3 regions of the Pseudomonas sp. FP2338 genome follow, and region 2 is predicted to be linked to each of the others. Evidence: riboswitches for the same ligand, from Rfam matches in the RefSeq annotation. Region 2 holds a riboswitch; each other region holds the start of a gene.
What was found. Region 2 has a riboswitch for cobalamin ahead of PSH96_RS19125 (ABC transporter substrate-binding protein). Riboswitches for the same ligand answer to the same signal wherever they lie in the genome.

Region 1 (9,786 bases), 340 kb from region 2:
GCCGACGCCTTGCTGGCCGTGCACGCGCGCCAGGAAGGCAACCAGTGGCAAGCCAAATGGCGCCTGTGGTTGGGCGACAAGAGCGAGCAGGGCACCGCCCAGGGCGCTGACACTGGCGCGGTGGCCGATGCCGTGATGTTGGCGGTCAGTCAAAAACTGGCACCACGCTTTGCCGTCAAGCCAGGCGTCAGTACCGAACAATTGCTCGAAGTGCAGGGCATGAATCTGGAGCGCTATGCCGCTTTGGGCCATCTGCTTGAACCCTTTGGCGCTCAGCCGCAGTGGGTGGATGGCAATCGCATTGTGTATCGGGTCAACGGCAGTGCCGATCAGTTGCGCACTCAGTTGAGCCTGGCCAAGTTGCAGGAAGTGCCTGCGGGCGAAGCGCCGGTTCAACCTTCGGTAGCCGATGGCACGCAGCCGCCGGCGGCCCCGGAGCCTCAGGCGCAGTTACGTTTTCGTTGGTAGGTGATCTTCCTTCTATATAGATAGAAGGAAGCAAATGATAGATGGAGTGGTTTATGGCGGATACGCGTCGTTGGGTGTGGCTTGGTGGGGTTGTCCTGCTGTGCGTTTTTGTGTTCTTGCTGCATTCGATCCTGACGCCGTTCCTGGTCGCGTTGCTGCTCGCTTATCTGTTCGATCCGGTGGTGGATCGCCTGGAGAAAGCCGGTTTGTCGCGAACCTTGGGCGTGGTCGCGGTGTTTGCACTGTTCACGCTGATTATTACCGCCTTGGTGCTGGTGTTGGTGCCGATGCTGGCCAAGCAGCTGTTTCGCCTCTATGAGCTGGCGCCGCAAATGCTCGACTGGTTGCAGCACACGGCGATGCCGTGGGCCCAGGCCAAGCTGGGGTTGGCTGATGGCTTCTGGAAGTTCGACAAGGTCAAGGCCGCGATCAGTGAGCATATGGGCCAGACCACCGATATTGTCGGTGTGGTGCTCAGCCAGGCCACGGCCTCCAGCCTTGCATTGATCGGCTGGTTGACCAATTTGGTGTTGATCCCGGTGGTGGCGTTCTACCTGCTGCGTGACTGGGACATCATGATGGCCAAGATCCGCAGCCTGCTGCCACGCAATAACGAAGAGCGCATCGTTTCCTTGGCGCAAGAGTGTCACGAGGTGCTCGGCGCTTTCGTACGCGGCCAACTGCTGGTGATGCTGGCACTGGGGATCATCTATGCCGCGGGCCTGATGGCGATTGGTTTGGAGCTGGGGCTGTTGATCGGCTTGATCGCAGGCTTGGCGGCCATCGTGCCGTACATGGGCTTTGTGATTGGTATCGGCGCGGCGCTGGTAGCCGGGTTGTTCCAGTTTGGCGGCGACCTGTACCCGATGCTTGGGATTGTGGCGGTGTTCATGGTCGGCCAGGCCCTGGAAGGCATGGTGCTGACGCCGCTGCTGGTGGGTGACCGGATTGGCTTGCACCCGGTGGCGGTGATCTTTGCGATTCTGGCGGGCGGTGAGCTGTTTGGTTTTACCGGCATCTTGCTGGCGCTGCCGGTGGCGGCGGTGATCATGGTGTTGGTGCGCCACGTGCATGATCTGTATAAGGATTCGGATGCATATACCGGGGTTGAAGACCCGGATCTGTAACGGTTTCGCAACAAACCCGGCCTAAGCCGGGTTTGTTGTTTCTGGGGCGGGGTGTCAAACAATTTGCGCAAATCGCCCCAAGTTAACGCAAACCTTTGATTTTGCTTGTGGTCTGCTGCATTGTGCGCCCGGCTTCACGGGTATAAACTTTGCAAACTTTACACAGAGGCCACTAACGGTTCGTTTGGAGCCGTTCAGTCAGCATGAAACCGATTCAGCTGCCCTTGGGTGTGCGTCTGCGTGACGACGCCACCTTTATCAATTACTACCCAGGCGCCAATGCCGCTGCACTCGGCTATGTCGAGCGGCTCTGCGAAGCCGACGCCGGGTGGACTGAAAGCCTGATCTATCTGTGGGGCAAACACGGCGTGGGGCGTACCCACCTGTTGCAGGCGGCCTGCCTGCGCTTCGAGCAGATGGGCGAGCCGGCAGTTTATTTGCCGCTGGCTGAGCTGATGGACCGTGGCATCGGCATCTTCGACCACCTTGAGCAATACGAACTGGTGTGCCTGGATGACCTGCAGGCCATCGCCGGCAAGGCAGATTGGGAAGAGGCGCTGTTTCACCTGTTCAACCGCCTGCGTGACAGCGGCCGGCGCCTGTTGATTGCCGCGTCTACCTCGCCGCGTGAGCTGCCGGTAAAACTGGCTGACCTCAAGTCACGCCTGACCCTGGCGCTGATCTTCCAGATGCGCCCGCTCTCCGATGAAGACAAGCTGCGTGCCCTGCAATTGCGCGCATCGCGTCGCGGTCTGCACCTCACCGACGAAGTCGGGCACTTTATCCTCACCCGTGGCACCCGCAGCATGAGCGCGTTGTTCGATTTGCTCGAACAGCTCGATCAAGCCTCGCTGCAGGCCCAGCGCAAGCTGACCATTCCGTTTCTTAAGGAAACCCTCGGCTGGTAGCCAGCCCTTGTCCAGCAAGGTTTTCGGCAACTTCCAGGCGTCAGAAAACCTGCGTTTGGGCCGGTTTGGCCACGCAACAGGCATGAATAGGGTGTTAAGGGCTTAGATGTCATAGTCCAAACAAGAAGTCACATAGATCACGATTGAATTTGCAAATCGATGTGATAGAGGGCATAGTCTCGACTTCTTTACACATCAGCCACGGTCGTGCCCATGCTAAATCGCTTCGCACCCCTCGTGCCTCTCGCACTCGTTACCCTGTTGTTTGGTTGCGCCACCCACACTCAAAACGTGGCTGAGCAGCAAAAACCACAGGTTCAAAATCAGGCAAAGTTCGTTGCAGCGCAGTCTTCCACTGTCTATCAGGAAGCTCTTTATAAAGAAGAGCAGGCAACCGAGAAAGAACTGGCCAACTTCGCCGGCAGCAAGCCTTACCAGCTTCCCGTTCTGGCCGACAGCATCCTCGAACGCGGCATGTCCCTGATCGGTACCCGTTACCGTTTCGGCGGTACCTCTGAAGCCGGTTTCGACTGCAGCGGCTTTATCGGCTACCTGTTCCGTGAAGAAGCCGGCATGAACCTGCCACGCTCGACACGTGAAATGATCAACGTGGATGCACCGTTGGTCGCACGCAACAACCTCAAGCCCGGTGATCTGCTTTTCTTTAGTACGGCAGGCCGCGGTCGTGTAAGCCACGCCGGTATCTACTTGGGCGATAACCAGTTTATCCACTCCAGCAGCCGTCGCAGTGGCGGTGTTCGAGTCGACAACCTGGGCGACAGCTACTGGAGCAAAACCTTCATCGAAGCCAAGCGCGCACTCGCCATGGCCCCGACTACGGTTACCGCTAGTAAGTAAAGTTAAAGTGATACTTGAAGTTTGACGTGTAAGCGCTAGAATCCCTGGACATTGTTGTAATCCGTTCGCGCGAGCTTTGCTTGCGCGTTCTGGTTTTCAGCGTTCGGCAGCGAAAGCCGCATCCAGATCAGGATTGTTCTGCCCATGTCGACCTCAGCACGCCTCATTTTGCTGGTATGTGCCGCGCTCCTCAGCGCCTGCGCAAGCCGTCCACCGCCGCCTGCGCCTGTCGCGGTCAAGCCCAAGCCGGTGTTCAACTATTCCACCCAAAATTTCTCGCCGGCTGCCGAAGACGTGCTCTTTCGTGCGCTGGGCCTGGTCGGCACACCTTACCGTTGGGGCGGCAATACGCCGGACTCCGGGTTTGATTGCAGTGGCCTGATCGGCTTTGTCTACCGTGACGCCGCCGGCATCAGCCTGCCGCGCACTACCCGCGAATTGATCGTGATGCGCGCTCAGGATGTGAGCGAAAACAACCTGCAAACCGGCGACCTGATCTTCTTCGCCACCGGCGGCGGCTCGCGAGTAAGCCACGCAGGTATCTACGTGGGTGAAGGGCGATTCGTACACGCGCCGCAAACGGGCGGTACGGTGAAGTTGGACACCTTGTCCAAGGCCTATTGGCAAAATGCCTACCTGAGCGCCAAGCGCGTGTTGCCGGCGAGCCTGGCGCGTAATCCTTAAGTCGCTCAGGCCCAAGTGTCGGAGCTGGCTTGCCTGCGATAGCGGGTTATTGGTGTGCATATCCGTTGCTGCGGTAACGGCTGCCTATGGTTCCGCTCTTACAGCGGGTCACTTTTGCAAGGACGCAAAAGTAACCAAAAGGTCCTCGCCCCAACACTCGGTGCCTCGCTATGGCTCGGCATGCCCGCAATCCGACAGTGATTTGGGGGGCCGCCGCGATGGGCCATCCTTGGCCCAGCGCGGCTAAACCGGCATCCCTGCCGGTTTACCCCCCAAATCACTGTCAGATTCCGGCCATCGTGTTTGACGGGGCGATTTCAGATCAAGATCACGATCAAAAGCGCAGATCAAAAGACCGCTGACTTCGTCATCGAAAAGGGATGTAAGGGCCAGAGCAACAGCGACAGCAACAGCAGAGCCATACTCGGTCAAAGGTGGGAGCTGGCTTGCCTGCGATGGCATCAACTCGGTGTACCTGATGTACCGAGGTGTCTGTATCGCAGGCAAGCCAGCTCCCACATGAGCCCCCTACAAGGCAGTTACTTAGCCGCCGACACCCGCCACACTTTATTCCCCACATCATCGGCCACCAGCAAATCCCCCTGCTGATCAATCACCACGCCCACCGGCCGGCCCATGGCTTTCTCGTCTTTATTGAGAAACCCGGTCAGCACATCCACCGGCTGCCCCTTGGGTTGCCCACCTTCGAACGGCACGAAAATCACCTTGTAGCCACTGTGCGGCTTGCGGTTCCACGAACCATGCTGGCCGATAAATGCGCCGTTGCTGAACTGCGCCGGGAGTTTGCTGCCCTCGGCAAACGTCAGCCCCAATGACGCAGTGTGCGGCCCCACGGCATAGTCCGGGGCGATGGCCTTGGCGACCAGGTCGAGGTTTTGCGGCGAGACACGCACGTCCACATGCTGGCCGTAATAACTGAAGGGCCAGCCATAAAACGCGCCATCTTTCACCGAGGTGATGTAGTCCGGCACCAGGTCGCTGCCGATCTCATCGCGCTCGTTGACCGCCGTCCACAGCTTGCCGCTCTGCGGTTCCCAGGCCATGCCGTTGGGGTTGCGCAGGCCGGAGGCAAAAATCCGGTGCTGGCCCGTGGCGCGGTCAACTTCCCAGATCGCTGCGCGGCCTTGTTCCGCGTCCAGGCCGTTTTCGCCGACGTTACTGTTGGAGCCGACACTCACATACAACTTGCTGCCGTCCTTGCTGGCCACCACGTTTTTGGTCCAGTGGTGGTTGATGCTGCCGCCCGGCAGGTCCACCACCTTGGTGCCGGCTGCCTTGATCGCGGTTTCGCCCGGCTGATAAGGGAAGCGCAGCAGTTTGTCCGAGTCGGCGACGTACAGGTCGTTACCCACCAGCGTCATGCCAAACGGCGAATTGAGGTTCTCCAGAAATACCGTGCGCGTCTCGGCCACGCCATCATGGTCGGCATCGCGCAGCAGTGTGATGCGGTTTGGGCTTGGCACGCCCGCGCCGGCGCGGCCCATGACTTTCTCCATCACCCAGCCGCGAATGCCGGTGGCGTCGTCCGGCTTGGGCGGCGAGTTCGTTTCGGCGACCAACACATCACCATTGGGCAATACGTAGAGCCAGCGCGGGTGATCCAGGCCTTCGGCAAACGCCGCCACCTGTGTACCGGCGGCGGCTGTCGGCTTGGCGCCGTCCGGCCAGCCGATCGCCGGGGCGATGTTGACGGTGGGGATCAGGGTTTTGTTCGGCTCCGGCAGTTTGGGCGATGGCCCGGTGCCGTCCGAGACCTGCAAGGTAGAGCTTTCACCGCAGGCGGCGAGGGTGCCTGCCAGCATGATCAGTAAGGCGAGTCTGGTTTTGTGCATGGTTTTCTCCTTAATACCTGTAAAGGTAGAGAAGCGCGGCAGTCGGATGGTTCAAGTGCAAAGCCAGCTTTAATTGACGCTCCACCCCCAACCCACTAACCTTCGCGGCTTGTTCCAGGTGCTCTGTGGCCGATGTGCCGACAGAGTGAAACAGGGAAGCCGGTGAGTGAGCGCGCTTGTACACAGCGCAGCTGCAATTCCGGCGCTGCCCCCGCAACGGTAAATGAGTCAAAACGGTGCTTTTTGCCACTGTATCCGCGTGATATGGGAAGGCGCGCCGTTGGCCTGCTCGCGCTTTAAGCAGAGCGCCACTTATGAGCCCGGAGACCGGCCTGGATCATCCAACAGCATCACGGTGGGCGATGCTTGGCTGTCTGTTTTTCTTTTTTCCTGCCCGCCGTTTTTGTCCAGCCCCAACGGAGAGCTGCCATGACTGATTCCCCCGACCGCGACGAACGCCACCTGGCGCGCATGCTGCGCAAAAAAGCCGTGATCGACGAGCGTATCGCCAATTCCCCAAACGAGTGCGGCTTGCTGCTGGTGCTGACCGGTAACGGCAAAGGCAAAAGCAGCTCGGCGTTCGGCATGCTCGCCCGCGCCATGGGCCACGGCATGCAATGCGGCGTGGTGCAGTTCATCAAGGGGCGCAACAGCACCGGCGAGGAACTGTTTTTCCGGCGCTTCCCCGAGCAAGTGCGTTTTCATGTGATGGGTGAAGGCTTCACCTGGGAAACCCAGGACCGCCAGCGCGACATCGCCGCCGCCGAAGCCGCCTGGGCGGTTTCCCGCGAATTGCTGCAAGACCCGGCCATCGGCCTGGTGGTACTGGACGAACTGAACATTGCCCTCAAGCACGGCTACCTCGATCTGGACCAGGTACTCAGCGACCTGCAGGCCCGCCCACCCATGCAGCACGTTGTGGTGACGGGCCGTGGCGCCAAGCCCGAGCTGATTGAAATGGGCGACACCGTCACCGAAATGGGCATGCTCAAGCACGCGTTCCAGGCCGGTATCAAGGCACAGAAGGGCGTCGAACTTTGAATCAGCCCCGTCATTGCCCGGCCGTATTGATCGCCGCACCGGCATCCGGCCAGGGCAAAACCACCGTCACCGCCGCGCTTGCCCGCTTGCACCGTAACCTGGGGCGCAAGGTGCGCGTGTTCAAATGCGGGCCGGACTTTCTCGACCCGATGATCCACGAGCGTGCCAGCGGTGCGCCTGTGTATCAGTTGGACATGTGGATGGTGGGCGAGCAGGAAAGTCGCCGCTTGCTGTGGGAAGCGGCGGGCGAGGCTGACCTGATCCTCATCGAAGGCGTAATGGGGTTGTTTGACGGCACACCCTCGAGCGCCGACCTGGCGCGGCACTTTGGTGTGCCGGTGCTCGGTGTGATCGACGGCACCGCCATGGCCCAGACCTTCGGTGCCCTGGCGCTGGGCCTGGCGCGCTACCAGCCGGACTTGCCGTTCGCCGGTGTGCTGGCCAATCGCGTCGGCACCTTGCGTCATGCGCAATTGCTCGAAGGCAGCCTCACCGAAGGCCTGCGCTGGTATGGCGCGTTGTCCCGTGAAACGGGGATTGAATTGCCGAGTCGTCACCTGGGCCTGGTGCAAGCCAGTGAACTCAATGACCTTGATGCCCGCCTGGACGCCGCAGCCCAGGCGCTGGGCAGCAGCTGCGAAGTGGCGTTGCCGCCGCCGGTGACGTTCGCCGCGCCGCAACTGATTGAAGCCGAGCCGCTGTTGGCGGGTGTGCGTATTGCCGTGGCCCGTGATGAAGCCTTCGCTTTCACTTACGGCGCCAGCCTGGATCTGTTGCGGGCAATGGGCGCAGAGCTGACGTTTTTCTCGCCGATCCACGATCGCCAGTTGCCCGACGCCGACAGTCTCTACCTGCCCGGTGGCTATCCCGAATTGCATCACCAGGCACTGTCCGAAAACACCCCGATGCTTGCGGCTATCCGCGCCCATCATGCGGCTGGCAAACCGCTGCTGGCTGAATGTGGTGGCATGCTCTACCTGCTGGATTCGCTCACCGACGTGCACGGCACCCGTGCCGAACTGGTCGGCCTGTTGCAAGGCGATGCGGTGATGCAAAAGAAACTCGCGGCCCTGGCGCTGCAAAGTGTCGAGTTGCCCGAAGGCGTGCTGCGTGGTCACACCTATCACCATTCCCTGACCAGCACCGAATGGCAGCCGATTGCCCGTGGCCTGAGCCCCAATGGAGGGCGCGGGGCGGAAGCGGTGTATCGGCAGGGGCGGATGACGGCTTCCTATGTACACTTTTATTTTCCGTCCAACCCGACGGCGGTGGCTGCACTCTTTGCGCCAACCCTTGAGACCGCCATCGCAGCGATGCGGCGACCCGACAAGCCAGCTCCCACATTGACCGAGTTCACACATCAAAATGTGGGAGCGGGCTTGCCCGCGATAGGGCCATGACGGACAACGCCTATCCCCACGCCGACCGCCAAGCCGTCTACCGCGCCATCGCCGAACGCCGCGACATGCGCCACTTCACCGGCGGCACGGTCGCGCCCGAATTGCTGCACCGCCTGCTTCAGGCCGCACACCAGGCGCCCAGCGTGGGCTTGATGCAACCCTGGCGGTTTATCCGCATCAGCGACCGTCAACTGCGTGGGAACATTCAGCAGTTGGTGGAGGAAGAACGCGTGCGCACCGCCGAAGCCTTGGGCGAGCGCTCCGATGAGTTCATGAAGCTTAAGGTCGAAGGTATCCACGACTGCGCCGAAGTCTTGGTGGCCGCGTTGATGGATGACCGCGAGCGCCACATCTTTGGCCGGCGCACCTTGCCGGAGATGGACATGGCGTCATTGTCCTGCGCGATCCAGAATCTCTGGCTGGCCGCCCGCGTCGAGGGCCTTGGCATGGGCTGGGTCTCGCTGTTCGAGCCACAAGCGCTGGCCGACCTGCTGGGCCTGCCGCCCGGGGCCAAACCCCTGGCTGTGCTGTGCCTGGGCCCGGTGGCCGAGTTCTACCCGGCACCGATGTTGCAACTCGAAGGCTGGACCGAACCACGGCCGCTGAGTGACATGTTGTATGAGAATGTGTGGGGAGTGAGTCAATGAGTGTGGCCTTGCTGTGTGTCGCTGCGGTGGCGCTGGATGCGCTGCTGGGCGAACCCAGGCGCTGGCATCCGCTGGTGGCGTTCGGCAATTTCGCCGGGCGCATCGAGCAACGTTTCAACACCGGTGGCCGTGGCTGGCGCAGCCACGGCGTGACCGCATGGTTTATCGCCGTGGTGCCGCTGACGCTGCTGGCCACTGCGTTGTCATGGGCGCCCTATATCGGCTGGGTCCTGGAAATCCTGGCGCTGTACCTGGCGCTGGGCATGCGCAGCCTGGGTGAGCATGTGATGCCGGTTGCGCAGGCGTTGCGCAGCGGTGACCTGGATGAAGCGCGCAAACGCGTGAGTTATCTGGTCAGTCGCCAGACCAGCGAGCTGGACAGCACCGAAGTCGCCCGCGCCGCCACCGAGTCAGTGCTGGAGAACGGCAGCGACGCGGTGTTTGCCGCGTTGTTCTGGTTTGTGGTCGCCGGTGTGCCGGGCGTGGTGCTGTACCGCCTGAGCAACACCCTCGACGCCATGTGGGGCTATCGCAACGAACGCTTCGAGCGCTTTGGCTGGGCAGCGGCCAGGATCGACGATGTGCTCAACTATATTCCTGCACGGCTGGTGGCACTGACCTACGCCGTGTTGGGCAAAACTCGCCTGGCGCTCAGATGCTGGCGCACCCAGGGCCCGACCTGGGACAGCCCCAACGCGGGTCCGGTGATGGCGGCCGGGGCGGGTGCCTTGGGCGTCGAGCTGGGTGGCGCGGCGATCTATCACGGCGAGCTGCATCAACGCCCGCAATTGGGCGAAGGC
Region 2 (9,786 bases):
AAGCGTGTGCGCGGTGTGGTGTTGTACTACGGCGTATACGACTTGACCGGCACACCGAGCGTGCGCACGGCGGGGCCCGAGACGTTGTTGCTGGATGGGCCGGGTATGGTGGAGGCGCTGCGTATGCTGACGCCGGGCTTGAGTGATGAAGAACGTCGGCAGCCGCCGTTGTCACCGTTGTATGGCGACTTCACAGGGCTGCCGCACGCACTGATGTTTGTGGGGGAATTGGACCCGTTGCTGGATGACACGCTACAGATGGCCGAACGCTGGGGTGCGGCCGCGCAGGTTGAGGCGCACTTGTTGCCGGAGTCGGCCCATGGGTTTATTCATTTTCCGGTGGCGATGGCGGATGGCGTACTTGCTTACAGCCGGAGGTGGATATCGGGGAAAATCCAGGCGGTACTCGCTTGTAGTGATTAGCCATTCACCTACACCCCGCGTAACCTCTGACACCCTGATTTTCAGATTCCCGCAAGGACGCACACGTGACCATTTCCCATGCAGTCGTAGGGCTATCGGCATTTTTGCTGGTGGCAGGTGTTCAAGCCGCCGAATACAACTTCTCGTTTGATGTGCCCTACGGGCAGTACGAGCGGCAATTCAAAATGAAGACCCCAGGTGACGGCACGTTGAGCTGCACGGTGTTCATCGAAAAAGAGTACCGGGGCGAGAAGTGGGTGCCGGCAGTGATTCTGGCGGCTGCCGAAGACGATGCCGAGGACGACACGCTGTTTCTGTCCAGTTCTACCGAGCCAAACGGCGGGCCGCGCACGTTCCACCTGCGCACGTTCAACCAGGCGAAGCCGATCATCGACAAGGCGCTGTGGGAGGCCCCGGATGAGAAGGGCGTGTATAAGATGGCCGTGTCGTGGTATGCCAATGGCGCCATCGGTTATCAGTACGGCATCTACGCGAGTTGGCAAGAGAAGCAGTTCGTCGAGAAGCCAGGCTTTTCGACTCGCCATGTCAGCGTCCATGCGTCGGGCGTGAAGGGCTCTGCTTTGTGCTACGTGCATAGCAAATGATATTGAGCGGGTGGGTTGGGAACTTAAAAGCTGATCGATAAGTCAGGTTAATCAGTTGCTCCTCTCCCCTCATCAGGACTTCACCATGCGCGAATACACCCTGAACTACCTGTTCAACGCCGAGCCCCGCAGCCACGTGTTCGACCTCAAACAGCCGGAGTTGCCCGTGCACGAGGCCGCGATGCACCTGTTGCAGCTGCATTTTGGTGATGCGGAGAATGGCTTGATCCTGCCTGCTGTGGATGCGACGCCAGAGGAGATTCTGAAGCAGGCGCAGGTGATGGGTATTACCCAGATTGAGGTTGTATGACACAAAGCCCGACCATTCGAACGGTCACTGCCGCCGACCTCCCGCAAGTGCTGGCCTTTGTGTTGCAGGCCCGCGCCGAGCTTTTCCCCAAGCTCAGCGCCACGGGTATGCCGGATGACCTGGCTCGATTTGAGGCCGTTTACCTTGAGGGTGACGGCCAGTTTCTGCTGGCTTGTGTTGAAGATCAAATCGTGGCTGCCGTCGGCTATCTGCCGTATGACGGGCGTTTCCCGCAGTTGAATTACCAGGGCCGCAAAGTCGTCGAGGTGGTGCGCCTGTTTGTGCTGCCGGCGTTTCGCCGTTTTGGTTTGGCAGGGGAGTTGTATCGCGCATTGGAGGCAATGGCACAGGCAGATGGGGCGGCGGTGGTTTACCTGCACACCCATCCGTTCTTGCCGGGCGCGATTGATTTTTGGCGGCGGCAGGGGTTTGAGGTGATCGACGTCGAAGCCGACCCGGTGTGGCAAACGACGCATATGCAACGGGCGCTATAAATCAAGGTGGGAGCTGGCTTGCCTGCGATGGCGGCGGATCAGTGACATAGCGTGCGCTGACACACCGCCATCGCAGGCAAGCCAGCTCCCACATTTTAACGGTGTGCAGTCCGTTAAATGGGGCGTAATCGCAGGATTTGCGCACCATCAAACGGGTCCGTCAGGTAATGCGCCTGCACCCCGAATGTCTCCTGTAGCCGCTGCGGCGTCAGCACCTCCAGCGGTTTGCCCAATGCCACCAGGCAGCCGTGATCCAGCACCGCCAAGCGGTCACAGGTCAGTGCCTGGTTCAGGTCGTGCAGCGCAATCAAGGTGGTCACGGGCAGTGCCTGCACGCCTTTCAAAATCGCCAATTGATGCTGGATATCCAAGTGGTTGGTCGGCTCATCCAGCAACAAGATCTGCGGTCGTTGCGCCAACGCCCGAGCGATGTGCACGCGTTGGCGCTCGCCGCCAGAAAGGCTGCGCCAGGCGCGTTGGCTCAGGTGAGTGGCGTCCACATCATGCAACGCCTGGCGCACGATGGCATCGTCTTCGCCAGACCACGGGCTCAGCGCCGATAACCAGGGCGTGCGGCCCAGGGCCACGGCGTCGAAGACGCGGATGGCGTCGTCGGTGTCGGCCTGCTGTTCCACCACGGCTAATTGCTGTGCGATAGCACGGCGCGACAGGCTGCCCAGGCGCTGGCCGCCCAGCAACACCTCGCCGGACGCAGGCACACGCAAACCGGCGAGCAATTTGAGCAGGGTGGATTTGCCCGAACCGTTCGGCCCGACAATCCCCAGGGTTTCCCCTTGCTGAACCTCCAAGTGGATATCGCGCAGCAACTCGGCGTCGCGTACCTTGAAGCCCAGGCCGGTGCAACTGAGTACGGTCATCGCGCATTTCTCCGGCCAATCAGGATCAATGCAAACACTGGCGCGCCGACCAAGGCTGTGACCACGCCCACCGGAATCACCTGGCCCTTGATCAAGGTGCGCGAGAGCACATCCGCCGCGATCAAAAACAGCGCGCCGCCCAGCGCACTGGCCGGCAGCAACCGCGAGTGCCCGGTGCCCAGCAGCAAGCGCACGGCGTGGGGAATCACCAGCCCGACAAAACCGATGGAGCCGACAATCGACACCATCACCGCCGTCACCAGCGCCGCGCAACCCACCAGCACAAACTGCACACGGCGCACCGGAATGCCCAGCGAGGCGGCCGAGTCGGTGCCGAAGGTGAACGCATCCAGCGCACGCCGATGCCACAAGCACACCGCCAGGCCGGCGACCGCCACCGGAACTGCCAGCCACACCGACGGCCAGCGCACGCCGCTGAGGTTGCCCAACAGCCAGAACATGATGCCGCGTGCCTGCTCGGAACTGGCGGACTTGGTGATCAGGAACGCGGTGAGGGCATTGAACAGCTGCGAACCGGCGATGCCGGCGAGGATGATCTGGCCGGTGCCGCTGGCTGAGCCGCTGGCCCGCGCCAATAGAATCACCAACGCAAATGCTGCCATGGCACCGACGAACGCGCCGGCCGACAGCGAAATCAAACCGCCGCCCACGCCCATCAATGCCACCAATACTGCGCCGGTCGAGGCGCCTGCGCTGATGCCCAGCAGGTATGGATCGGCCAACGGGTTACGCAGCAGCGACTGCAAAATCACCCCACAAGTTGCCAGCCCGGCACCACAGGCGGCGGCGACCAGCGCCCGTGTCAGGCGGTAGTTCCACACCACGCCTTCGTCGATCGGGTCGAGCACGTAACCGGCGGCCCACAGTTTGTTCGCCAGCACCTGCAACACCACCTGCGGTTCGATGGCGGTTTCGCCGATGGCGGTGCCGGCGAGTACGGCCATCAGCAACACGGTGAGGGCGAGTAGGGTACGGGTCATTTGGGCAGGTCGTAGCCGTCGATGGCGCCGGCCAGTTGTTCCAGGCCGTCGAACATGCGCAGGCTTGCCTGCAACGCCAGGGCGTCAATAATGATGATGCGGTTGTTTTTTACCGCGTCCATGTTGCGGGTCACCGGGTCGCTGCGCAGGAAGGCGAGTTTCTTTTCATGGTCGTCGGCGGGGTAGCGACGGCGGTCCATGCGCGCAATCACCAGGAAGGTCGGGTTGGCCTTGGCGATGGTTTCCCAACCGACGGCAGGCCATTCTTCGTCCGATTGCACCACGTTGCGCAGTCCCAGGGTTTGCAGCATGAATTCGGGAATGCCCTTGTGGCCGGCCACATACGGGTCGGCGGCCATTTCGCTGCTGGAGAACCACACCAGTGCGCTGGCGTGCTTGAGGCCTTTGCCTTGAGCAGTGGCGACCGACTTGGCCAGGCGTGCCTTGAGTGCGTCGTTCAACTGTTGGCCATGGGCTTGCACGTCGAAGATCTCGGCCAACTGGCTGATGCTTTTATAGATCGTGTCGATGCGAAACGGCTCCAGCCGCGTGCCGTCGGCACCCACCAGGTTGTCCTTGCCGTCGCAGTCGGAGGGCAGCACGTAGGTGGGAATCTTCAATTCATGGAATTGTTCGCGAGTGCCGACCACGCCTTGCGGGCCGACCACCCATTCCAGCTCGGCGGCCACCAGTTGCGGGCGCTTGGCGATCACGGCTTCGAAGCTCGGCTCGTTGTCGGCCAGGCGCTCGATCTTGTCGTTCTGCGCCTTGAACTGCGGCAATACGCTGTTGAACCACAGCGAGGTGCCGACGACTTTATCCGCCACGCCCAGGGCGTAAAGCATCTCGGTGGCGGCCTGGCCAATGGTCACGCTGCGTGCCGGGGCTTGCTGGAAGGTGACGCTGCTGCCGCAGTTTTCGACCGTCAGCGGGTAGTGAGCAGGCGTGGCGTGGGCGAGGGCACAAAAGCCCAGGCTGGTGATCAGGGCGCAAACGCGTAGCGGCATGGGGCAATCTCCGTGTGAACCGTACATGAAAACAGGGCAGGTACGGCTCGGAAACACACCTTTGAACGCTGCAGGTTTGCAGGGCGCGGATGTCCTTCCCGGACACCCCGCCGGTGAGTGATAACGCTTGGCCGGCAGGTCTCCTGACTGATGCGTCGTCGCCTCGCTCCGGCCTTCCCGGACGTGGTCCAGTGGCAGTGGGGAGCAGGCTCGGCACCTACAGTTGCGGGGGCAGTTTCGATTGGCGCGATGGGCCGCGCTTCGAATTCCCTATTAGTCCCGTTTGGGAACCGGCGCGGTATGGTAGTCCATCTTGGGCGCTGGGTGGAGGTACAATCCGGACCTGTCCATAACCACCCCAAGGAAGGCCATGCTGATACGTCTGGGAATAGTGCCACTGCTGTTTTGCATGAGCGCACACGCCGCTGACCCTGCGCTCGCCCGCTACACCGACGCGATCGGCGACAGATCCCGCGCCATCGCCCAGTTGGATGACGCCACCATTCTTGCCGAGGAAGCCAAACTGGCGCCCATCGCCAGTGACCTGTTGCTCCAGGTCGCGCCGCTGATCCGCAAGGGCGGTACCGGCACTGCGGTGCAGGGGTTTTTACTCGACCAGTACGCGCAACACGGCTGGTTGCCGATGATGTTCGGCTTTCGCGGTTACCCGGCAGCGGTAGCGGTGTCGGTAAATAACCAGGTGAGCGCCGCGCCGCCCAACGACGTGCCGTTCCCGGACGCGGCGCTGGTAAAAGTGGAGTTGATCGCGGCATCGGCCCAGGCCCATGTTGCTCAGGTCTGGACGTTCGCCACGCCCAATGCAACGCCGGCGCAGCGCCAATTGCTGGCGACGGCGCGCCGTGCGCTGGCCAACGGGGTCGCTCACGTTCAGGGTGGCCAGCGCTTGGCCAATGTGGGGGCGGCGATACAACAGGAACTGGACGCGGGCCAGGCCGTTGCGGTGCGCGAGTTTGCGGGGTACGCCATGGGCCAGGCGCGCATACAAAAGCCGCAGGTGCTCGGTTACAAGGTCGAGGGTGACAGCCCGTTGATGCAACCCGGGCAGGTGCTCAATGTGTATGTGATCGCCAAGGCGGGCACCGTGGGTGTGAGGTACCAGCCGCCAGATTTCTGGAGCCTGCTTTCCTCAGACGGTGCCGACGGCGTGATGCTGTCGGCGATGGTCGAGGTGACGGCAGATGGGCGCCGACTGCTTAGCCGGATGCTGGATTGATGCGTTGTACCGCCCTGCGAAAGTTCGGGCGATGGGCTGACACGCAGTGATGGCTCAATGATATTATTTTCCGCGCCCTTTCGATTTGCCTTAGTTCATGGAGAACTTATGCCTTTTCGCAACGTCCTCGCCTTGACCCAGTTGTGCACCGTGTTACTGCTCGGTGGTTGCGCCCAGTCGGTGTCGTCACCCCCACCAGCTGCGCCTGTGCCGCTTGAACCGTTAGGCCAGGTTTTGCCCTCGAACCCTTCACGGGTGGGCTGGATCGACCAGATCATCGCTCAAGACCCCGTCGTGATTTCGTCGCACAAGCCCGTCCTCCAACCGACTCCGGATAACGACGCGCGCATTGCCAAATTGCGTAAACAAGACGGTGGTGTGCTGCCCGAGGGCTATTGGGCGCTCTACAAGCAAAACCTGGAAGCGATGCAGTACGATTTGAACCACCAGCATGACGCGGCCCGTGCCGAATACGTAGACACCTACCGCGATGAGTTGAGCCGCCTCAGCGACCTGACACTTCAAACCATGGCCACCGCGCCCCAGGCGCTGGATGCCCATACCCGCGGCCAGTTAAGCGCACGCCTGAGTGATCGCACCGCGGCTTATATCACGACCAGCAATCAGTCGTTCCGGGCGGCCACGGACGCCCACATCAACCGCATGGCCTTGATGGATCGCCAATACGATGTCTGCGCACGCCAGCCGGACTGCTGGGATGCGCCGGTCAAGCACTAGCCTCGATAGGTCATACACAGGAAGCAAGTGGGGAACGTGACGGTGGATTAATCGATAAGCACCGCAGATCAAAGGTGGGAGCTGGCTTGCCTGCGATTGCAGTGTGTCAGCTAAGGAGTTGTCACTGATGCACCGCTATCGCAGGCAAGCCAGCTCCCACAGTTGAAGGGTGTTGCCTGTTTTACTTGCGATCCAGCCACACTGTCTGCGCGTTGCAGAATTCACGCACGCCGAAGTGCGACAATTCCCGCCCGAACCCACTCTTTTTCACACCGCCGAACGCTACCCGCGGGTCGGATACGCTGAAAGAATTGACGAAGATACCGCCGGTTTCCAGTTGGTTGGCAATCTCCCGTGCTTTTGCCGAGTCGGTGGTGAAGATGCTCGCCGTCAAACCAAACTCGCTGTCGTTGGCCAGCGCTACCGCGTGGTCGGCATCGCGGGCGGTGATGATCGAGGCCACGGGGCCGAACAGTTCCTGTTTGAACGAGGTCATCTGGTCGGTCACGCCTGCCAGCACGGTCGGCTCGTAATAGTTACCGGCGCCAGCGACTTTATTGCCACCGAGCAGCAGGGTCGCGCCTTCTTCGAGGGTGGCCTGGACTTGGTCATGCAGCTCGTCGCGCAGGTCGAAACGGGCCATCGGGCCGACGTAGGTGTCGGTCGACGTCGGGTCGCCCATCACCAGTTTGCGGCTGGCTTCGAGGAATTTGGCGGTGAAGGCTTCCACCACACCCGCTTCGATAATCAGGCGCTTGGCAGCAGCGCAGACCTGGCCGCTGTTCTGGAAACGCCCGATCACGGCGGCCTGCACGGCGGCATCCAGGTCGGCGTCGTTAAGCACGATAAACGGGTCGGAGCCGCCCAATTCCAGCACGCATTTTTTCAGCGCAGCACCGGCCTGGGAGCCGATGGCGATACCGGCGCGCACGCTGCCGGTGAGGGTGACGGCGGCGATGCGTGGGTCGGCGATGGCCTGGGACACGCCGTCGTTGGTCACGTTGACCACCTCAAAAATACCTTCGGCAAAACCGGCTTTCTGGAACGCCTGCTGGATCAGGTAGGCGCTGCCCATCACATTCGGTGCGTGTTTGAGCACGTAGGTATTACCGGCCAGCAAGGTCGGCACGGCGCCACGCAGTACTTGCCACACCGGGAAGTTCCATGGCATCACGGCGAAGATCGGGCCCAGCGGGCGATATTCGATCTGCGCGCTGCCGTTATCCACCAGAGTCGGTTCCGGCGCGAGCATGGCTGGGCCTTGGGCGGCGTACCACTCGCTGAGCTGTGCACATTTTTCGATTTCGGCGCGGGCCTGGGCGATGGGTTTGCCCATTTCCAGGGTGATCATCTGGGCCATGTCTTCGGCTTGTTCGCGCAATGCACCGGCCAGGGCCAGCAGCAGCTCAGCGCGTTGGCTCACCGGCTGGCGGCGCCAGCTGCGGAAAGCGTCAGTGGCGCGGTTGAGGGCGGCGTCCAGTTGCGCCGCGGTTTCGTAGGGGTAGCTGGCGACCGTTTCGCCGTTGGCAGGGTTGATCGACAAAGCGTGGGTCTGGTGAGTAATAGCGTTCATGGCACCGTCCGGCTGAATGAGTGGAATGGGGTCAGCCTACGGGGATGCATGTTTTCTGGAAACTGAATAATATTAAGTGATACGTTCACGATTGGAGAATGACTTGGATCTGGTGCAGCTGGAAATCTTCAAGGCCGTTGCCGAGCAAGGCAGCATCAGCGCCGCCGCGCAGTTGATTCATCGCGTGCCGTCGAACCTGACCACACGCATCAAGCAACTGGAGCAGGATTTGGGCGTGGAGTTGTTTATCCGTGAGAAAAGCCGCTTGCGCCTGTCGCCAGCCGGCTGGAATTTCCTCGGTTATGCTCGGCGCATTCTTGATTTGGTGCAGGAAGCACGCGCAACCGTAGCGGGGGAGGAGCCTCAGGGCGCGTTTGCGCTTGGTTCGCTGGAGAGTACGGCGGCAGTGCGCATCCCGGCGCTATTGGCGGCGTATAACCAGAAACACACCAAGGTCGAGCTGGACCTGAGCACCGGGCCGTCGGGCACGATGATCGAGGGCGTGTTGTCGGGGCGCTTGGCGGCGGCGTTTGTCGATGGGCCGGTGCTGCATGCCACGCTGGAGGGCGTGGCGGTGTTTGAAGAGGAGATGGTGGTGATCGCGCCGCTGCACCATGCGCCGATCACGCGGGGCCAGGATGTGGCGGGGGAGAACATCTACACCTTTCGCTCCAATTGCTCCTATCGCCATCACTTCGAACGCTGGTTTTCACAGGATGGCGCGGTGCCGGGCAAGATCTTCGAGATGGAGTCCTATCACGGCATGCTCGCCTGCGTCAGCGCCGGGGCCGGCCTGGCGCTGATGCCGCGCAGCATGCTGGAGAGCATGCCGGGGTTTACGACGGTGAGTGTGTGGCCGTTGACCGACGCGTTCCGCCTCCTCAATACCTGGCTGATCTGGCGCCGGGGTACGGTGTCGCAGAGTTTGAACAGCTTTGTGAAATTGCTGGAGGAACGTGGTTTGCAGGCGAAGTAGAACCAGTGTGGGAGCTGGCTTGCCTGCGATAGCGGTGTATCAGTTAAGGATGTATCGGCTGGCCTGACGCCATCGCAGGCAAGCCAGCTCCCACATGAGATCTGTGTCAGCCGCCAAATTGCAGGGTGCCCATGGCCAGCTTGGCCATTATCGCCGTGGCGCCCAACTGCACCAGCCACAAGGCCAACCCACCCAGGAACACGCCCAGCGCCACTTGCAGCACCAGACTTTTCTGGCGCTTGGCTTGCGGGGCGCGGGGTGCGTAGTCATGCAGTTCGTCGCGGTCGGCGCGCAGGTCCAGGTCGTCGTTTCTCATAAGGCTCTCACAGCAAAGGGGCGTTCGGTGTTCAGTCTAGTGGCTTGGCCAACAAAAAGGGGGAAGCCATTGGCTTCCCCCTTCGTATGGCGCTGGCCGGGTTATAGAACCTGAACAATCGCTTTTGTTACCGCACCAATGTTCGACTGGTTCAACGCGGCCACGCAGATACGGCCGGTGTCGAGCGCGTAGATGCCAAACTCGGTGCGCAGGCGGGTGACTTGCTCAACG
Region 3 (9,786 bases), 1.5 Mb from region 2:
GCTCGGTGATCTGCGCCAAGGCCTGGTCATCCAGTTCGATGCTGTCAAGCCGCGCCCGCGCCTGGGTGCAGCGTTCGCGCAAGGCGGCTTGCTGCTCGGCCCACTGCGTGCAGAACGCGGCGGGGTCGCTGTCGAAATCCAGGCGGCGCCGGATGATTTGCCCACGCTCGCTGGGCAAGGTCTGCCCGCTCAGCGCCACATTGAAGCCGAAGCGGTCGAGCAGTTGCGGGCGCAACTCACCCTCCTCCGGGTTCATGGTGCCGATCAGCACAAAACGCGCCGAATGGCGATGGGAGATACCGTCGCGCTCGATCAGGTTGGTGCCGCTGGCGGCCACATCCAGCAGCAGGTCCACGAGGTGGTCGGGGAGCAAGTTGACTTCATCGACGTACAGCACGCCACCATCGGCCTTGGCCAATACACCGGGAGAAAACTGCGCCCGGCCCTCGCCCAGCGCGGCGTCCAGGTCCAGGGTGCCGACCAGGCGCTCTTCGGTGGCGCCCAGCGGCAAGGTGACGAATTGACCACTGGCGAGCAGGTCCGCCAGGCCACGCGCCAGGGTCGACTTGGCCATGCCGCGTGGGCCTTCGATCAGCACGCCGCCGATTTTCGGGTCGATGGCGGTCAGGCACAGCGCCAGTTTCAGCTCATCGGCGCCGACCACGGCGGACAGCGGGAAGTGGGGGATATCGGTCATACCTGCTCTCTTTAAATTCTGCTATTTCTTGTGGCGAGCGATCGGTCAGCTGTCTTCTTCTATGTCCAGCAACAGGTTTTCCAACGCCTCGCGGTACGCGCCCGGCTCCTGCCACATACCGCGCTGCTGGGCTTCGAGCATGCGCTCGGTCATGTCGCGCAGTGCCGCCGGGTTGTGCTGCTGCACAAAGGCGCGGGTGTCGACGTCGAGCAGGTAAGCGTCGGCAAGCAAGGCGTATTGGTGATCGTCGATCAGCGCAGTGGTGGCGTCGAATGCGAACAAATTGTCTACCGTGGCCGCCATCTCGAATGCGCCTTTATAACCGTGGCGTTTCACTCCGTCGATCCACTTGGGGTTGGCGGCACGGGAGCGGATCACCCGGTTGAGCTCTTCCTTCAAGGTGCGGATCTTCGGCAAGTCCGGCTGGCTGTGGTCGCCATGGTAGCTGGCGGCCTTGTCGCCACTCAGGGTTTCCACGGCGGCGAGCATGCCACCCTGGAATTGGTAGTAATCGTTGGAATCGAGCAGGTCGTGTTCGCGGTTGTCCTGGTTGTGCAAAACCGCCTGTACCTGGCTCAAGCGCTGGGCGAATTGTTCGCGGGCAGCGGTGCCTTCATCGGCCCCACCATAGGCGTAGCCGCCCCAGTTCAGGTAGACCTCGGCCAAGTCTTCGCGGCTTTGCCACAGGCGACCGTCAATCGCGCCCTGCACGCCCGCGCCATAGGCACCGGGTTTGGCGCCAAAGATGCGCCAGCCCGCCTGCTTCGCAGCCGCCGCTTCGTCCAGGCCCGACTTGAGCAACGCTTCACGCTCACTGCGCACCTTGGCCGCCAGCGGGTTCATGTCGTCCGGCTCATCCAGCGCCGCCACCGCCTGCACCGCTGCGTCGAACAGGCGGATCAGGTTGGCAAAGGCATCGCGGAAGAACCCGGACACGCGCAACGTCACATCCACCCGTGGGCGATCCAACAGGCTGATCGGCAGGATTTCAAAGTCATCCACACGCTGGCTGCCCGTGGCCCATACCGGGCGCACGCCCATCAGCGCCATGGCCTGGGCGATATCGTCGCCGCCGGTGCGCATGGTGGCGGTGCCCCAGACAGAGAGACCGAGCTGGCGCAAATGGTCGCCATGGTCTTGCAAGTGCCGCTCAAGGATCAGGTTGGCGGATTGAAAACCGATGCGCCAGGCCGTGGTGGTGGGCAGGTTGCGCACATCAACGCTGAAGAAATTACGCCCGGTGGGCAGCACGTCGAGGCGCCCGCGACTTGGCGCGCCGCTGGGGCCAGCGGGTACGAAACGACCACTGAGCGCATCCAGCAAGCCGCGCATTTCGGCAGGGCCGCAGGCGTCCAGGCGCGGCGCGACAACAATGCGCAGGCTCTCGATGACTGACTTGACGTCCTCCCAGCCGGGCTCTTCAAGCTGTTCCAGCGGCCCTTCCAGTGCTTGCTCGATCAGCCGCGCGGCAAACAGCTCCAGACGTTCACGGGTGTCACCGGCGGTGCGCCACAGCTGCGCGTCGATCTTCTGCAACACCTCGGGACGACGCCCGGTCCAGGGCTCGGACAGGGCACAATCGAGTGGGTCGAAACCCAGGTCGAAGGCTTTGGCCAACACCCGCAGCAGGCTCGATTGGGGGCCACGCCCATCGCCACGGGGAATACGCAACAAGGCCAGCAAGGTGTCGATGCGCAGGCGGCCTTCGGGCGACTCGCCAAAGATATGCAGGCCGTCGCGGATCTGCGACTCCTTCAAGTCGCACAGGTAGGTGTCCAGGCGCGGCAGCCAGACTGCCGCGTCGGCGTCGTTGTCCAGCTCAAGTTCCTGGTCGATACGGGTTTCGCGCACCAGCTTGAGAATGTCTTTTTGCAGCTCGAGGGCGCGGCGTGGGTCGAGCAACTGCGCTTCGTAATATTCGTCTGCCAACAGCTCCAGGTTACGCAGCGGGCCGTAGGTTTCGGCGCGAGTCAGCGGCGGCATCAAGTGGTCGATGATCACCGCCTGGGTGCGGCGCTTGGCCTGGGCGCCCTCGCCTGGGTCATTGACAATAAACGGGTAGATATTCGGCAATGGCCCGAGCAGCGCATCCGGCCAGCAATGTTGCGACAGCCCGACACCCTTGCCCGGCAGCCATTCAAGGTTGCCGTGCTTGCCCACATGGATCACGGCATGGGCGCCGTAGGTGTGGCGCAACCAGAAGTAGAACGCCAGGTAGCCATGGGGCGGCACCAGGTCGGGGTCGTGGTACACCGCGCTGTGGTCCACCTGATAACCGCGTGCCGGCTGAATGCCGACAAAGGTCAGGCCCAGGCGCAGTCCGGCGATCATCATGCGCCCGTCGCGGCACATCGGGTCGGTGTGCGGCGCGCCCCAGCGTTCCAGCACCGCCTGGCGATTGGCTTCGGGCAAGCGCTGGAACATCGCCTCGTAGTCGTCCAGGCCCAGGCTTTGATGGCACGGGCGCAGGTCGAGGCTGTCGAGGTCGTTGGTGACGCCGCCAAGCAGTTCATGGATCAAGGCAGTGCCGCTGGCGGGCAACTCACTGGGCACCGGGTAACCTTCGGCTTGCAGCGCACGCAGGATATTCAGTGCCGCCGCTGGCGTATCCAGACCGACGCCATTGCCGATGCGGCCGTCGCGGGTCGGGTAATTGGCCAGGATCAGCGCGATGCGTTTATCGGCATTCGGCACTCGCGCCAGTTCGACCCAGCGCCGCGCCAGTTCAGCGACAAAATCCATGCGCTCCGGCGCTGCGCGGTAGCACACCACGTCGGATTGGCTGCGCTCGCTGCGCCAGGCTAAATCTTTAAAGCTGATGGGCCGGCTGATAATGCGCCCGTCCAGCTCCGGCAAGGCGATGTGCATGGCCAGGTCACGCGGGCCAAGGCCTTGTTCACTGGCCTCCCAGCCGGGCTGATTGTCCTGGGCGCAGATCGCCTGGATCACCGGGATGTTGCGGCGAAACGGGCGCAGGTGCGGGGCTTCCGGGCTGGATTGGGCAAAGCCGGTGGTGTTTAAAATCATCGCCGCCTGCACTTCATCCAGCAGGTCCTCGACCACCGTCAGGCAGCCGGGCTCTTTTAAACTGGCCACCGCCATCGGCAACGGGTTAAGACCCGCCGCCTGCAAGCGTTGGCAGAACACGTCGATAAAACCGGTATTGGCCGCCTGCAAGTGCGAGCGGTAGAACAACACCGCCGCCACCGGCCAGTCGGTGTGCCAATCGGCCTGCCAGTCGTTCAGCCGTGGGTGGGGTTTATGCGGGTGATAAATCGCCGTGCGCGCCAGGGTTTGCGGCTCGGCCCAGGCGTAGTCGCGGCCCAAGTGGCTGCTGGCCAGGCAACGATAAAAATCCAGCGCATTGCCCAAACCGCCCTGGCGCAGGAAGTGCCAGAGGCGGTCGCGCTCAGCCATGCCAACGGTGCTTAAGCCGCTGAGTTCCGGGTCGGGGCGATCATCGCCCGGCACCAGAATCAACTGCACGCCGCGCTCGGCCAACTCCACCAGACGCTCAATGCCGTAACGCCAATAACCGATGCCGCCGTGCAGCGAAATCAGGATGACCTTGGCATGGCGCAGCACCTCGTCGACGTAGAGGTCGACCGAGGCGTGGTTTTGCACCTGCATGGGGTTGGCCAGGCGAAAGCTGGGGTAGTCGTCGGGCAACTGCTGGCCGGCCTCGGCCAACAGTGCCAGGCTGGAATCACCGCTGCACAGGATCACCAGCTCGGCGGGGGTTTGGCCCAAGTCGGCAATATTGTCGTCCGAAACGAAACCACCCGGCTGAGTCCTGAGCAGGTGCATGGGTTAAACGCTGAGCGCTGCGCGCAATTGCGCTTCGAGGCCCGCCGCGTCCAGCGCCTGGCCGATCAGCACCAGGCGTGTGATGCGTGCTTCGTCGGCGCCCCAGGCGCGGTCGAAATGCTTGTCGAAGCGCGTGCCCACACCCTGGATCAGCAGGCGCATCGGCTTGTTCGGGATCGCCGCAAAGCCTTTGACGCGCAGGATGCCGTGCTGCACCACCAACTGGGTCAGGGCGTCGAGCAGCAGCGCTTCGTCGGCTTGCGGCAGGTCGATGGAGATGGAGTCGAACGCATCGTGGTCGTGGTCGTGATCGTCTTCACCGTCGTGGTGATGATCGTGGTGGCTGTGGCGGCCGTCGATGTGTTCTTCGGAACCGGCGCCCAGGCCGATCAGCACGTCCAACGGCAAGCGACCGCTGCTGGCTTCGATGATCTTCACGGCCGGTGGCAGTTCCTCGGCGACTTCCAGGCGCACGCGGGCCAGGTCTTCGGCGCTGATCAGGTCGGATTTGTTGAGGATCACCAGGTCGGCGCTGGCCAGTTGGTCGGCGAACAGCTCGTGCAGCGGCGATTCGTGGTCCAGGTTCGGGTCGAGTTTGCGCTGAGCGTCAACCTGGTCCGGGAAAGCGGCGAAGGTGCCGGCGGCCACGGCCGGGCTGTCGACCACGGTGATTACTGCGTCAACCGTGCAGGCGCTGCGGATTTCCGGCCACTGGAAGGCTTGCACCAGCGGTTTTGGCAGGGCCAGGCCCGAGGTTTCGATAAGGATATGGTCGAGGTCGCCGCGACGAGCCACCAGCTCGCGCATCACCGGGAAGAATTCTTCCTGCACGGTGCAGCACAGGCAGCCGTTGGCCAGTTCGTAAACGCGGCCGTTGGCCTCTTCTTCGGTGCAACCGATGGAGCACTGCTTGAGGATTTCACCGTCGATGCCCAGCTCGCCGAACTCGTTGACGATCACCGCAATGCGACGGCCTTGGGCGTTGTCGAGCATATGGCGCAGCAAGGTGGTTTTACCCGAGCCGAGGAAGCCGGTAACGATGGTGACGGGAAGTTTGGCCAGTGTTTTCATCGGATGCCCTTTGGGGCGGGCATACGGGACGATAGGCCCTGCGACGGCGCGCAGCAGCGGATTTCGTCACCGGATCACCCCGCCCGGTTAAGTAGAAAATCAGTTACGAGGCAGGTCTCCTGGCTTGGGGCTTGCGAGTCGGGTGACTCGCGCTGGCTGCGCCTTCCCGCCGTTATGGCAGTGGCGTGGCAGTCAGCTGAACCCTTCACAGTTGCGGGGGCAGCCGCGGCTTGGACCGCGTTCCCTTCTTAGCTTCGGCGTGGGCCGAAGAACCTCGAAGGTGCAAGGCTACAGGGGCTCGCGCCATTTGACTACCGTCGCCCGCCCATGCTTTCCTACACATCTTGTTTCGGGTGCCCTTCACAGGGTGAAACGGGAAACCGGTGAGTCATCGCGTGATGACGAGTCCGGTGCTGCCCCCGCAACGGTAAGCGAGCGAAGTGTCAAATCCACTGTGCCTGTGCATGGGAAGGAGACACTTGATACGGCCCAGCTCTTTTCCCAAGAGCGCCCCTCGCAAGCCCGGAGACCGGCCCGAAAAAATCAGATAACAAACCCGCGGTGGGCGGGCGCTGTTCAGAACCCTGCGTGCCTGCCTCGCGGGGTTTTCATGCGCCTGCGTCACCCTGAACCCCTGAAGGGACGCGCCATGTCGATCATCAGCAGCACTTCGCACACCGCCAGCAGCACCGCCACCTTGAGCCAACGCCTGGGCGCCGCCATCGGCGCGTCGATCCTCGGCGCATGCCTGGTGTACTTCGCCGGTTTCTCGCATATCGAAGCGGTGCACAACGCCGCCCACGATACCCGCCACAGCGCCGCGTTCCCGTGCCACTGAGACCTGCCGACATGATCAAGCGTATTGCGCAAACCGCAGGTTTCACCGGCCTGCTGGCCGCCCTGTTGCTGACCCTGCTGCAAAGTTTCTGGGTCGCCCCGCTGATTTTGCAGGCGGAAACCTTTGAAAAGGCCCCGGTTGCCGAAGTCGCGCACGAACACGCCGCCGGGGCCGCAGCCCACACCCACGACGCCGAAGCCTGGGAGCCGGAAAATGGCTGGCAGCGTGTGCTGTCGACCACCGGTGGCAACCTGGTGGTAGCGGTGGGTTTCGCGCTGATGCTCGCCGGTCTCTACACCTTGCGCGCGCCGACCCGCACGGCTCAAGGGTTGCTCTGGGGCTTGGCCGGTTACGCGACGTTTGTACTGGCGCCGACCCTGGGGCTGCCGCCGGAGTTGCCGGGCACGGCTGCCGCCGACCTGGCGCAACGGCAGATCTGGTGGATCGGCACCGCGGCCTCTACCGCTGCGGGTATCGCACTGCTGGTGTTTGGTCGTAGCTGGCTGCTCAAGGTGCTGGGCGTGGCGATCCTGGCCGTGCCCCACGTGATCGGCGCACCACAACCGCAAGTGCATTCGATGCTGGCACCCGAAGCCCTGGAAGCGCAGTTCAAGATCGCCTCGCAATTGACCAACGTCGCCTTCTGGCTGGCCTTGGGCTGGATCAGCGCGTGGCTGTTTCGCCGCAACCGCGACGGCCAATATTCGGCATGACGCTGGTGGTCGGCCTGGGTTGCCAGCGTGGTTGTGATGTTCACACCCTGCTTGGCCTGCTTGACGCAGCCCTCGCCGACGGCGGCATTGATCGCCAACGCATCACCGCGTTGGCGAGCATTGATCACAAACAGGCTGAACCCGGCCTGCTGGCCCTGGCCCGGTTGCTGGAACTGCCCTTGCAGTGTTTCAGTGCAGAACAATTGGCGGGTTATGAAGACCGCTTGAGCCACAAGTCAGCCGTCGCATTTGCGCATACCGGTTGCTACGGCATCGCCGAAAGCGCGGCCCTGGCCCTGGCTGAACAGCTGTCCCAACGCCCTGCCCGCCTGTTGATCACGCGCAAAAAAACCGCCCAGGCGACGTTTGCATTGGCGTGCGCCGACTAAAATCCCGATAATTGCGCTCCTCGATCATGAGCAACTTTCATGCTCGCCCGTTTTTCAACAGGAACTCCCATGACCGTCTACTTTATCGGCGCAGGCCCCGGCGACCCGGAATTGATCACCGTCAAGGGCCAGCGGCTGATCCGCAGTTGCCCGGTGATCATCTACGCCGGCTCCCTGGTGCCGGCGGCGGTATTGCAAGGTCATCAGGCCGAACAGGTGGTCAACAGCGCCCAATTGCACCTGGAGCAGATCATTGAGCTGATCAAGACAGCCCACGCCAACGGCCAGGATGTGGCGCGCGTACACTCCGGCGACCCAAGCCTGTATGGCGCGATTGGCGAGCAGATCCGTTATTTGCGTGAGTTGGGCATCCCCTTCCAGATCATCCCTGGGGTGACGGCGGTGTCGGCGTGCGCAGCGTTGCTGGAAACAGAGCTGACGTTGCCGGACATCGCCCAGAGTGTGATCCTGACCCGTTATGCCGATAAAACCAGCATGCCGGCCGGTGAGGCGTTCGACAGCTTGGCGCAACACGGCACAACGATGGCGATTCACCTGGGGGTCAACCATCTGGAGAAGATCGTCGCCGAACTGCTGCCGCACTACGGCGCGGACTGCCCGATTGCCGTGGTGCACCGCGCCACATGGCCGGATCAGGATTGGGTGGTGGGCACGTTGGCGGATATTGCCGCGAAGGTAGCGGCCAAAGGGTTTCGGCGCACGGCGTTGATTGTGGTGGGCCGGGTGTTGGCCAATGATGGTTTCAGCGAGTCTTCGCTGTATCGGGCGGGGCATGCTCACCTATATCGCCCCTGAATTCACAGAACCAAAATGTGGGAGCTGGCTTGCCTGCGATAGCGGTGTGTCAGCTACCGGACTTGTTGACTCATAGGCCGGCATCGCAGGCAAGCCAGCTCCCACAGTTGATCTGTTTTGTTAAGTAGATTGCGTAATACATTGAATTTTAAGCATAAAAAAAACGGCGCTCACGGGGCGCCGTTTTTTTTATTCGCAGTGAACACCTTACTCAGTAGTAGGCGTTTTCTTTCTGCGTGTGGTCGGTCACGTCACGTACGCCCTTGAGCTCCGGGATACGTTCGAGCAAGGTGCGCTCGATGCCTTCACGCAAGGTCACGTCCGCCTGGCCGCAGCCTTGGCAGCCGCCGCCGAACTTGAGCACGGCAATACCGTCTTCGACCACATCGATCAAGCTGACCTGACCGCCGTGGCTGGCAAGCCCCGGGTTGATCTCGGTTTGCAGGTAGTAGTTGATGCGCTCGTTGACCGGGCTGTCGGCGTTGACGTTCGGCACCTTGGCGTTGGGCGCCTTGATGGTCAACTGGCCGCCCATGCGATCGGTGGCGTAGTCGACCACGGCGTCGTCGAGGAAGGCTTCACTGAAGTTGTCGATGTACGCGGTGAAGCTTTTAAGCCCCAGGGCGGTGTCTTCAGGTTTTTCTTCCCCAGGCTTGCAGTAGGCGATGCAAGTCTCGGCGTACTGGGTGCCGGGTTGGGTAATAAAGACGCGGATGCCAATGCCTGGGGTGTTCTGCTTGGACAGCAGGTCAGCCAGGTAATCGTGGGCGGCGTCGGTAATGGTTATGGCAGTCATGGAAACTCCTCACAGGCTTGCCGGCAGTTTACGCCAAAATATTACGCAGGTACAAAGTCCGAGTAATTTTGTCGGAAAAGACCAATCCACCTCATCAAAGGTTTTCATAGCGATTCATATCCAGCACACCCTCTTCCACCGGCGTCGTCTCGCGAATGTACTGCGACAGGTCGTGAAAGTAGTGCCAGAACAGCGGATGACTGCGCCGCACACCCCACCGATCAACAATCTTCTCGAACCGCTTGGCGTCCTTGGCGTTTTCCATGGCCGCCACAAACGCCGGCACTTCCTGCGCAGGGATGTTGAAGATGAAGTTCGGATAGCTGCTAAGCACACCCGGATAGATCGTCACCGTATCCAACCCCGGCTGATAGCGATAAGCCTCGCCCAGCAGGAACGCCACATTGCTGTGCGCGCGGTTACGCAGCAGGCTGTAAACCACGCGCTTGCCGCTGGCGGTCTCGATACGCAGCATGGTTGCCTCAGGCAACTGATCAATCACTTTGAGCCCCGCCGCCGGGCGCGATGTCAGCCGGCTCAACGCCTGCTCCGCGTCCTGCAACGCCGGGACGATACCATCGCGCGAGCAGTAAGCGCCCGTGCAGCGGTTGATCGGATCCGGGCTGGCATTCAAATCGCCGTAACGCGTCAGTAACTGG

Region 1: another riboswitch for cobalamin. It lies ahead of cobO (cob(I)yrinic acid a,c-diamide adenosyltransferase); the one in region 2 lies ahead of PSH96_RS19125 (ABC transporter substrate-binding protein).
Region 3: another riboswitch for cobalamin. It lies ahead of PSH96_RS12395 (CbtB-domain containing protein); the one in region 2 lies ahead of PSH96_RS19125 (ABC transporter substrate-binding protein).

Annotation. Positions count from the first base shown of each region.
Region 1 is NZ_CP117436.1:4,576,925-4,586,710, reverse strand. It holds gene PSH96_RS20690 (DUF2066 domain-containing protein) at 1-468, shown strand, start outside; gene PSH96_RS20685 (AI-2E family transporter) at 522-1,595, shown strand; gene hda (DnaA regulatory inactivator Hda) at 1,799-2,503, shown strand; gene PSH96_RS20675 (C40 family peptidase) at 2,717-3,361, shown strand; gene PSH96_RS20670 (C40 family peptidase) at 3,506-4,045, shown strand; gene PSH96_RS20665 (sorbosone dehydrogenase family protein) at 4,585-5,898, opposite strand; cobalamin riboswitch at 5,998-6,249, shown strand; gene cobO (cob(I)yrinic acid a,c-diamide adenosyltransferase) at 6,328-6,939, shown strand; gene PSH96_RS20655 (cobyrinate a,c-diamide synthase) at 6,936-8,339, shown strand; gene bluB (5,6-dimethylbenzimidazole synthase) at 8,336-8,986, shown strand; gene cbiB (adenosylcobinamide-phosphate synthase CbiB) at 8,983-9,786, shown strand, end outside.
Region 2 is NZ_CP117436.1:4,233,539-4,243,324, reverse strand. It holds gene PSH96_RS19155 (alpha/beta hydrolase) at 1-423, shown strand, start outside; gene PSH96_RS19150 (hypothetical protein) at 489-1,028, shown strand; gene PSH96_RS19145 (hypothetical protein) at 1,114-1,338, shown strand; gene PSH96_RS19140 (GNAT family N-acetyltransferase) at 1,335-1,832, shown strand; gene PSH96_RS19135 (ABC transporter ATP-binding protein) at 1,946-2,710, opposite strand; gene PSH96_RS19130 (iron ABC transporter permease) at 2,707-3,711, opposite strand; gene PSH96_RS19125 (ABC transporter substrate-binding protein) at 3,708-4,718, opposite strand; cobalamin riboswitch at 4,834-5,028, opposite strand; gene PSH96_RS19120 (M24 family metallopeptidase) at 5,089-5,952, shown strand; gene PSH96_RS19115 (hypothetical protein) at 6,061-6,690, shown strand; gene PSH96_RS19110 (aldehyde dehydrogenase family protein) at 6,872-8,263, opposite strand; gene PSH96_RS19105 (LysR family transcriptional regulator) at 8,367-9,239, shown strand; gene PSH96_RS19100 (hypothetical protein) at 9,346-9,555, opposite strand; gene PSH96_RS19095 (amino acid aminotransferase) at 9,657-9,786, opposite strand, start outside.
Region 3 is NZ_CP117436.1:2,707,680-2,717,465, reverse strand. It holds gene PSH96_RS12410 (ATP-binding protein) at 1-697, opposite strand, end outside; gene cobN (cobaltochelatase subunit CobN) at 743-4,504, opposite strand; gene cobW (cobalamin biosynthesis protein CobW) at 4,508-5,575, opposite strand; cobalamin riboswitch at 5,667-5,867, opposite strand; cobalamin riboswitch at 5,910-6,128, shown strand; gene PSH96_RS12395 (CbtB-domain containing protein) at 6,225-6,413, shown strand; gene PSH96_RS12390 (CbtA family protein) at 6,425-7,126, shown strand; gene PSH96_RS12385 (cobalamin biosynthesis protein) at 7,123-7,515, shown strand; gene cobM (precorrin-4 C(11)-methyltransferase) at 7,585-8,331, shown strand; gene nfuA (Fe-S biogenesis protein NfuA) at 8,543-9,127, opposite strand; gene PSH96_RS12370 (fatty acid cis/trans isomerase) at 9,222-9,786, opposite strand, start outside.